Regions from separate parts of the Arthrobacter rhamnosi genome, predicted to be linked through region 1. Evidence: riboswitches for the same ligand, from Rfam matches in the RefSeq annotation. Region 1 holds a riboswitch; each other region holds the start of a gene.
The links. A riboswitch is a leader RNA that binds a small molecule or an ion and turns the genes downstream of it on or off. The one in region 1 is predicted to bind cyclic di-AMP.

Region 1 (3,199 bases):
GTCGGCCCAGCCACGGACACCGTTGGGGGACCCCGGGTCCCAGTCACCCACCCCTTCGGTGAAGGAATCGCCAAGGGCCACATAACGCTGGGGAAAGGTCACCGTCAAAGATTACCCTCGGCACCGACGGCCCCCGGGATAAGCTCGACGGAGCCATCCGTTGACACCCGCACGAAGGACATCATGCCCGACGCATCCCCCGACGCGACTCCGGACGCGACTCCGGACACGGCTCCGGACACCGGATCGCGCGGCCGACGTGCCGCGCTCATCATCAATCCCATCAAGGTCACCACCGTCGACGTGCAGGGCGCTGTCCAGCGCATCTCCGCCGAGGACGGCTGGGAGGAGCCCCTGGTCATCGAGACCACCGCGGACGACCCCGGGCACGGCCAGGCACGCGAGGCCCTCGACGCCGGAGTGGACCTCGTGATCGCGGCAGGCGGGGACGGCACGGTGCGCTGCGTGGCCGAGGAACTCGCGGGGACCGGCACCATGATGGCCCTCGTCCCGCTGGGCACCGGCAACCTGCTGGCCCGCAACCTCGACATCGCCATCGACGATCCGGATGCCGCCGTCGAGGCCGCTTTCCGCGGGACCGAGCGCACCATCGACGTGGTGCACGTGACGGTGGACCGGGCGCAGGACGCGCACGTGTTCCTGGTCATGGCCGGCATCGGGTACGACGCCGCCATCATGTCGGACACGCGCGACGACCTGAAGGACAAGGTGGGCTGGCTGGCCTACGTCGACGCCGGGATCCGCAACCTGCCGGGCAGGCCGGCGCGCACCACCATCTCGGTGGACGGCGGCAGGTCCTTCGAGCGCCGCTTGCGCAGCGTGATGGGCGGCAACTGCGGCAAGATCATGGGCGGCCTCGAGATCTTCCCGGGCGCGAAGATCGACGACGGCCTGATGGACCTCATGACCCTGGCACCCCGGGGGAAGTTCGGCTGGCTCGCCGTCGCCGGGAAGCTGTTCACCCGCGGCAAGGGCAAGGACCCATCCCTGGAGTACTTCCAGTGCCGCACGGCCGAGGTCACGCTGCACGAACCGCTGGAGGTGCAGCTCGACGGCGATCCCCTCGGCAAGGCCACGCACATGGCGTTCGAGGTGAAGCCGGATTCGCTGCGCCTGCGGATGCCGCTGGGGTACAAGGACCCCGCCGTCGTCAGTGAGCCGCTGCCCTAGCAGGGGAGGATCGGCCGGCTACAGCCAGGGCTTCGGGTCGACCTTCTTGTCGTCGACCATCACCTCGAAGTGGAGGTGGCAGCCGGTGGAGTTCCCGGTGCTGCCGACCGCCCCGAGGGCTTCCCCGCGCTTCACCGTGGTGCCGGCCGGCACGTCGAGGGCGCTCAGGTGGTTGTAGGTGGTCTTCAGGCCGTCGCCGTGGTCGACCACGATGCGCTGGCCCCCGCCGTAGGCATGCCAGCCGGAGTCGACGACGGTGCCGGCATCCGCTGCCTTGACCGGCGTCCCGCAGGCGCCGGCGAAGTCCAGGCCCTCGTGGAGTTCGTCCGAGGCCCCACTCACGGGGTTGACGCGGTAGCCGAAGGTGGAGGCAACGACCGGGTTGTCCACCGGAGCCCCGAAGGCCTTGCGGTCCTGGAGCGCGGGAGTGAGTTCGGCGGAGAGGGCCCGGGCACTCGCGATGGCCGGGGCGACACCCTCCACCGCCCGACCGGCACCCTCGAGGGTGAAGGTCACCGGCGCTTCCGCAGCAGCCGTGACGGCCTGCATGCCTGCTGCAGGGGTGGCCGCCGTCGTTGCCGAGGGTGCGACGGCACCCAGCAGCAGTCCCGCCGAGGCAATGAAGAGGCCGGCCGTAGCGGCGTTTCCGCGCAGTCGCGCGAACGCCGTCGTACCTCCGGCTCTTTCGTGCCGGAGGTCGCGGCGCGTCGGCTGCGAAACCCACTGAAGGGCGCGATCGTCGGAGGCGCGATGGCGCTCGGGCAGAACGGTATGGAGCAACTGCTTACCTCTCTGGAACGCCGGCGAAGTTAGCTGTCGGATTCGAGCAAGAGTTGACTCGGCCCCTCTGCGCGGCCCTCCACCGCGGGAATGCCGCAGGCGGGGCCGGACTAGCATGGAAGGGCTTCACCCCGAGGCGGTTCAAGCCGCCGGAACGTGGGTCCTCCACCCCTGTCACAGTGTGTTCAGGCGGTCCGCTGACAGGGTTAGGCGTACGGACCTGGATCTGGAATCCAGCTTTGACTGCTTAAAACAGTAGGTCAGAGCGCACGAAGTTACAATTTCGTTATCGCATCTGGGGATAAATGTGATAAAGGTCGCCCGATACCCGACGTGGTGCAGGAAGCGGTCCGGAACGGTTCGACGGCTGGATCAGGCCAGTTCCGCGCGCCCCTTGCGCCAGTAGCCCATGAACGCGACCTGCTTCCGGTCCACGCCCACGTCCCGCACCAGGTAGCGCCGCAGCCCGCGCACGACGGCAGCCTCACCGGCGATCCACGCGTAGAAGGGCTGCGTGCCGGAGGGGCGCCCGGGATTGACCGTCGACTGCACGACGGCCGCGTCGAGCAGCTGCGGGGTCTCCCAGAGGATGGTCCCGTCGACATCGACATCCTCGGGCTCGCTTCCCCCCTGGACATCCGGGCCCGAGAGCGACACCCATCCCGGCACGCGCACCGCGTCCCGCACGGCTGCCTCCAGCAATTCGCCGTGCGGCTTCCCCGCCCGGGCCAGCCAGGTGACGGTCACCGCCGACCGCGTCGCGATCGGCTGGACGTCCTGCAGGTCCGGGACCTCGAGGAACGCGGAGCCGCTGATGTCCTCGGGGAGTGCCTCGAGGATGGCGCTGATGGCCGGTACTGCCGTCTCGTCCCCGGCGAGGAGGACGTGCTGGGCGAGGCCGGGGCTCCACTCGATGCCTCCGTACGCACCCGCCGTCCTGCACTGCGCCGCTGACGCGTTGGGGCCGATCATGCAGACCCGGTCGCCGGGCCGGGCAGCCGCGGCCCACTCCGACGCCGGGCCGCCGCGACCGTCGTCGTCGAGGTGCAGGACGAAGTCGACGTCGATCTCCGTCCGCGGGCCCCGCCGGCGCGCGGTGCGCACGGTGTAGGTGCGCATGAACCCGCGCTCCTCCGCCTCCATGCCGAGCCACAGCTGGTACCAGTTCGATGCGTTCCCGCGCTCCATGAGGCCTGCGATATCGGGGCACGGCCGGCCGGCCGACGGG
Region 2 (3,199 bases), on a different contig from region 1:
CGCACATCGTGTGGGGACCGGGCGACACGCAGCTCGTCGAGCGCGTCCTCGACCGGGCCCGGCACGGTCGCCTGCCGCTGCTCGACGGCGGTACAGCCCTCATCGACACCACCTACGTGGACAACGCGGCGTCGGCCATCGTCGCCTGCCTCCACCGGATGCAGGCCGCGCAGGGGCAGGCGTTCGTGGTGACGAACGGCGAGCCGCGCCCCATTGCCGAGCTGCTGGACGGGATCTGCCGCTCCGGCGGCGTCCGGCCCCCCGCGTGGTCGGTGCCGGGGGCACTGGCCCGGGGCGCCGGCGCGGTGATCGAACGGGCATGGCTGGCACTCGGACGCGCGGAGGAGCCTCCCATGACCCGCTTCCTGGCCGAACAGCTCTCCACGGCGCACTGGTTCGACCAGCGGCACACGCGGGCGGTGCTGGACTGGCAGCCGTCCGTCAGCATCGAGGAGGGCCTCGAGCGGCTCGCTGCGCACTACCGCGGCTGAGCCCGGCACCAGGACCCGGCAGGACCGGGCAGAACCGACCGAACGGACAAGGAAGGGCGGGATGCTGTGCATCCCGCCCTTCCTTCGTATCGTCCTGCTACCGGCGCAGGGCCGGTGGAGGGTTATCGCGTGTAGTAGCCGTCGACCGACATGGCGTTGACCGAGTGCACGAGCGTTCCCTGCGAGGGGTTCAGCGCGCTGATCATCTGGCCGTTGCCGAGGTAGATACCGACGTGGCTGCCACCGTTCTGGCTCACCAGGTCGCCCGGCTGGGGGTTGCTGGTGGGCGTCAGGGCGGCGAACTGCGACCAGGTGGTGCGCGGCAGGCTGATGCCGTTCTGGGCGTAGACCCACTGCACGAAGCCGGAGCAGTCCCAGGCGCCGAAGGAGGTGCCGCCGTAGACGTATGCCGAGCCGAGGCCCTGCATCGCGGTCGCGGTGATGCCGCTGGTCGCCACCGGCGTGAACGCTGCGGCCTGCGTGCTGAGGCCCGTCGAGTTGCCTGCCGGAGCAGCTGCGGGAGCCGCTACGGGTGCAGCGACCGGAGCCGCTACGGGTGCAGCGACCGGAGCCGCTACGGGTGCAGCGACCGGAGCCGCGACCGGTGCGGCGACGATGGCTGCAGACTGGGTGGAGTACTGCTGGGGTGCAGCGGAACCGCCGAGGGAGATCGACTGGCCGGGGTAGATGATCGAGCTGTACCCGAGGCCGTTGGCCGTGAAGACGGCCTGGAGGCTCACGCCGTGGGCTGCTGCGATGCTCCCGAGGGTGTCACCGGCCTGGACGGTGTAGGTACCTGCCGCAGCGGTGGTCGCCGCTGCCGGCTGGGTGCTGATGGACTCGACGCTGATCTCGCCGGCGGCGCTTGCCGGAAGCGCTGCACCGAGCATGATGCCGGAAGCGGCAACGACGACGGCGGCGGGCTTGCCGGCCACCGAAGCAGTGGCGCTGACTGCGCGGGATGCGGTGACGAGGGGGTTGATGCGCGTGGGGACTGCCCGGTGGCGCGCAAAAGTGCTCTTCTTGGACATGCTGTTGCCTTTCCCAATGCCTACGAAGTTAGCTGTCGGGTTCGGATGGGACATCCGGACGCGTTTCTCGCAGACCACCGCCCCCGGTGCTGGTCTACGCGCGTCTTAACCCCAAGGACTCACACAGGTGAGTCCGCTATTGGTTCCCCCGCCCCTGTCGAACGTGTTGAGCGAACGGTCCATCCTCATCGACAGGGTTAGGCAGTGCGAGGATGGGCGCCCGTCCGTGGTGGACCGGGTGCGGGCTTAACCGTACGCGGTCGAGCGCGTCTTGTCACGTTTGGGTCACGAACGCCGTATCGCGACGGGGTCCCGGAGCCTCGGCTAGGATCGCGCGTTGCGCGGTCTGGGCTGGCAGAAAGGGCAGAGGAAGGACGACCGGTTCATGAATGCCTCCCGCCGCAGGAGGGTCGTCCGGCCCTCCGACAGGCACCGGCGGCAGGGCTGCCCGGCACGCCCGTAGGCTTCCAGGTCGCGTGCGAAGTAGCCGGACGCACCGTTGACGTTGACGTACAGCGAGTCGAAACTGGTGCCGCCGGCCTCCAGGGCCCGCCGCATCACGGTGGTGACCGCCTCGACGATGCGGAGGGTGTCCGGCCGGCGGAGGGTGTCGGTGGGACGGGCATAGTGCATCCTCGCCGCCCACAGGGCCTCGTCGGCATAGATGTTCCCGATGCCTGAGATGAGGCCCTGATCGAGGAGTGCACGCTTGAGGCCGGTTCTCCGCTCCCGGAGCCGGCGGTGCAGGGACTCCGTGGAGAATGCCGGGTCGAGGGGATCGCGGGCGATGTGCGCCGCCTGGCGGGGAATGAGCGGGAGGCTCCCGCCCCCGAGTCCGCCTGGCCGGCCATCGGCCGTCGGCTCGAGGTCCGTCACGAACATGCCGCCGAAGATCCGCTGGTCCACGAAACGCAGGTCCCCCGGGAGCGGAGTGCCGTCGGCATCGGCTGCGGCGGACAGTCTCAGCCGCACCTTCAGGTGCTTCTCCACCGGGGCGTCGGGGTCCTCGACGAGCAGTTGCCCGCTCATCCCGAGGTGGGCCATGAGGGCGGTGGAAGGAGCGGCGGAGGGAGCGCTGCGGGGGCCGTCCGGATCCTCGAGGATCATCCAGAGGAACTTCCCGCGGCGCACGACGTCGCTCACGCGGGCACCCGTGACGTTGCCGCGGAAGTCCTCGACGCCGTGGACGTGCCGTCGAAGCGATCGCGCGTCCAGCACGTCGACGTCCTCGACCGTACGCCCGGTCACCCAGCGCGCCAGGCCTCGGCGGACCACCTCGACCTCGGGGAGTTCAGGCACTCAGGCCCCCGCGGACGAACCGCCGGCCGCTCCGGGCCCGGCATCCGCACCGGGTGCGTCGGCGAGGAGCCTCCACGACTCGGCCGCCGCCGCCTGCTCCGCTTCCTTCTTGGAGTGCCCGCAGCCGGAGCCGTAGTCGACGCCGCCGATCACCAGGCGGGCCGTGAACGTGCGGGCGTGGTCGGGACCGGTCCCGTCGACCTGGTAGTCGATCAGCCCCAGGCGACGGGCAGCGGCGGTCTCCTGGATACGGGTCTTCCAGTCGGTGCCCTCCCCGAGGACCGCTGAATCCCGCAGGAGCGGTCCGATGAGCCGCATGACCATCGCGCGTGCGGTCTCGATCCCGTGGCTCAGGTACGCCGCCCCGATGACGGCTTC
Region 3 (3,199 bases), on a different contig from region 1:
GTCCGCGGGAAGCAGGTGGTCGGGGATGCGGGGCAGGTCGTTCATGGTCGCTCCAGCTGTGTCGGCGGCGGGTATCGCCCTCATTCTGCCCCAGCGGAGGTCGGCCCTCCATTTGTGAACGCCGGAGCGGGAGACCTCCTGCGCCTGCCGGTGGCGTCGTCGGAGTTGATTGCCGGGCGCGTCGCGCCATGGGTTAACCTTGGGAGGCGTGGGGCGGAGCTGGCTGTGCCGGCCGTGGCACCCCCACCGGCGTGAGGCATTCCAGCCGCGCGACCTCACCGCACCAAGGAGCTGAACCGCATGACGGACCTCATCGACACCACCGAGATGTACCTGCGGACCATCCTTGAGCTCGAGGAAGAGAACATCGTCGCCCTCCGCGCCCGCATCGCCGAGCGGCTTCGTCACTCGGGGCCGACCGTCTCCCAGACCATCGGTCGCATGGAACGCGACGGACTCGTGGTCGTCTCCGGCGACCGGCACCTCGAACTGACTGAACTGGGTCGCCGCAGGGCCACCGGCGTCATGAGGAAGCACCGCCTCGCGGAGCGGCTCCTGAGCGACGTGATCGGGCTCGACTGGGCCTACGTCCACGACGAGGCCTGCCGCTGGGAGCACGTGATGAGCGAACGCGTGGAGCGCCGGCTCTACGAACTGCTCGGAAAGCCCTCCGAATCCCCCTACGGCAACCCGATCCCGGGACTCGAGGCCATCGGCGGCGTCCAGTCCGAGCTGTTCACCGACGGCGTCGTCACGCTGCTCTCCGCGATGGGCACGTACTCGCCGGAGAAGCAGGTCACGCTCGTGCGGCTGGCGGAGCCGATCCAGGTGGATCCGGAACTCCTCACGCAGCTCGACGAGGGCGGCCTGCGCCCGGGAGCGCAGCTGAACCTCGAGTCCGTCGGAGGGTACGTCTCCGTGCGCGTACCCGGCGTCGAGGGTGCACTGGAACTGCCTCCCGAGGTGGCGTCCCACGTGTTCGTATCCGTCGCGGCGTAATCGCCGTCACCAATAACACACCATTCTGTGACCAGAATGTGACATAACCTGCATTTGTGTTGTACGGTTCATTTCGTGCCAAATTCGCTCTAGATCCGGCACCCTCCTGCAAATCGCCTAGCTCTGCCATTGCTCGAGGTCCGTCCGCACCATCGCATGGCAGAGGCGGGGGAACCAAGTTTCGGGTTTCTTTCGAGAAATCCTTGGGGTGAAGTCGCTGTTAGCGCAGCGGCCGGGTGACTCCCATCCGAATCCGACAGCTCACCTCGCAGGCGTTGGGAGAGGTAATCCAACGTGTCCACCAGCTCTTCGCTGTCCCGCCACCGCGCGCCCCAGAACGCCAACCCGCTGACCGCTCTTTCCGCCGCAGTAGCGTCGAACGCCGGATCGGTCGGCCGCCAGGCCGCCGTCATCGCCGCGGCTTCCGGCCTCGTGCTGACCAGCGGAGTTGCAGCCAACGCCGCCGATCTCCAGCCACAGCGCGACGTCGCATCCTCCAGCATCACCGTCACCTCGGCCCGTCAGGCCGTCGTGGCGTCGTCCAAGACCGTCGTGTCCTTCAACAGGACCGCGGTGAAGGTCCACGCCAAGCCGGTCGTCGCCAAGAAGGCCCCGGCCGTCAAGGCCCCCGCAGCTCCGGCTCCTGTCGTCGAGGCTCCTGTCGCTGAGGCCCCCGCCGCTCCGGCTCCCGTCGCTCCGGCTCCTGTTGCTCCGGCTCCCGCTGCTCCGGCTCCGGCCGCTCCGGCTCCCGTCGTGAAGGCTCCCGCTGCTCCGGCTCCCGCCGTCCAGGCCGTGGCTGCTGTCCAGGCCGTCGCCGCTCCCGCGCCGGCTCCCGCAGCCGCCCCGGTTCGCGCAGCTGCCCCGGCACCTGCTCCCGCACCTGCTCCCGCCCCTGCAGTCTCCTCCGGTGTCGCCGCGACCATCGCCGCCGCTGCCAAGGGCCAGCTCGGCGTCATGCAGGACTGCACGCGCCTCGTCAGCAACTCCCTCGCCGCTGCCGGCATCAACTTCCACGGCTGGCCGGCAGGCTACCTCTCCCTGGGCCGCACCGTGAGCGCCGGCCAGGCCATCCCGGGTGACCTCATCTACTACGCCGACGGCGGCATGGGTGCAGCCCACATCGCGGTCTACATCGGTGGCGGCCAGGCCGTCCACGGTGGATTCAACGGCAACACCACGGTGATCGCACCGGCCGAGCTCGGCTCGGGTGGCGTGTACATCCGCGTTGGCGGCTGATCACCGCACGCATCAGGATCAAGGAACCGGCACGCTGTGCCGGTTCCTTGCGTTTAACCGGTCGCAGGAGGGAGCCGGGCGCGGTACGTCAAGCCCGCCCGGCCGGGATTCTCCGCAGGCCGGTCTCCGGCTTACCCTTGCAGTGTCAATCCGAAGCTCTTCTCCCGTACCCCGGGATGGCAACCGGTGCGGGGAACAGGTCAGCAATGAGGCCACGCATGCGCACTCTTGTTCTGAATGCTGGGTATGAACCACTTGCGGTCATCACATTCCGCCGGGCACTGGTGCTTGTGCTCACGGGGAAGGCGAGCGTCGTGGCGGAGGACGGCGAACCGGTGGTCGGCCCCACCGAGATCCTCGGCAGACCCTCGGTGATCCTGCTCAACCGCTACGTGAAGATCCCGTACCGCCACGACCTGACAGCCACGCGGCGGGGGGTGCTGCGTCGCGACAACCACCTGTGCGCCTACTGCGGCAAGACCGCCTCGACCATCGACCACGTCCTGCCGCGGTCCCGGGGCGGAGGGGACACCTGGGAGAACCTCGTGGCCTGCTGCCTGAAGTGCAACAACGCCAAGGGGAACAAGACCCTCGGCAGCCTCGGCTGGAAGCTGCGCACCGTGCCGATGCCTCCGCGGGGACCGCAGTGGCAGATCCGCGAGCTCGAGAAGCCGGCGCCGCAGTGGAACGAGTTCCTCAGCGAGACAGCTGCGTGACACCCGACGTACCGAGGTTCGACGCCGTCGTCCTCGCGGGTGGCAGGTCCTCCCGGCTCGGCGGCGTGCCGAAGGCCGGACTGGTCCTGGCGGGTGCGACCCTGCTCCAGCGCACCTGCGCAGCCCTCGCCCGCGCGGAACGCCTGACAGTCGTGGGACCGGAGCCCGGCGACGCCGGGCGGCTTCCCCCGGCGGCCGTGTTCGTGCGGGAGGAACCCGCTTTCGCCGGACCGGCGTCCGCGGTCGTC

Region 2: another riboswitch for cyclic di-AMP. It lies ahead of ACX80I_RS01350 (C40 family peptidase); the one in region 1 lies ahead of ACX80I_RS11695 (M23 family metallopeptidase).
Region 3: another riboswitch for cyclic di-AMP. It lies ahead of ACX80I_RS09110 (NlpC/P60 family protein); the one in region 1 lies ahead of ACX80I_RS11695 (M23 family metallopeptidase).

What each region holds. Positions count from the first base shown of each region.
Region 1 is NZ_JBTNDT010000005.1:141,610-144,808, forward strand. It holds gene ACX80I_RS11685 (SGNH/GDSL hydrolase family protein) at 1-102, opposite strand, end outside; gene ACX80I_RS11690 (diacylglycerol/lipid kinase family protein) at 184-1,191, shown strand; gene ACX80I_RS11695 (M23 family metallopeptidase) at 1,210-1,971, opposite strand; cyclic di-AMP (ydaO/yuaA leader) riboswitch at 1,975-2,173, opposite strand; gene ACX80I_RS11700 (siderophore-interacting protein) at 2,344-3,199, opposite strand, start outside.
Region 2 is NZ_JBTNDT010000001.1:264,217-267,415, forward strand. It holds gene ACX80I_RS01345 (NAD-dependent epimerase/dehydratase family protein) at 1-491, shown strand, start outside; gene ACX80I_RS01350 (C40 family peptidase) at 614-1,522, opposite strand; cyclic di-AMP (ydaO/yuaA leader) riboswitch at 1,525-1,705, opposite strand; gene mutM (bifunctional DNA-formamidopyrimidine glycosylase/DNA-(apurinic or apyrimidinic site) lyase) at 1,847-2,821, opposite strand; gene rnc (ribonuclease III) at 2,822-3,199, opposite strand, start outside.
Region 3 is NZ_JBTNDT010000004.1:46,537-49,735, forward strand. It holds gene serC (phosphoserine transaminase) at 1-45, opposite strand, end outside; gene ACX80I_RS09105 (iron-dependent transcriptional repressor DtxR) at 301-999, shown strand; cyclic di-AMP (ydaO/yuaA leader) riboswitch at 1,111-1,288, shown strand; gene ACX80I_RS09110 (NlpC/P60 family protein) at 1,294-2,235, shown strand; gene ACX80I_RS09115 (HNH endonuclease) at 2,454-2,951, shown strand; gene mobA (molybdenum cofactor guanylyltransferase) at 2,948-3,199, shown strand, end outside.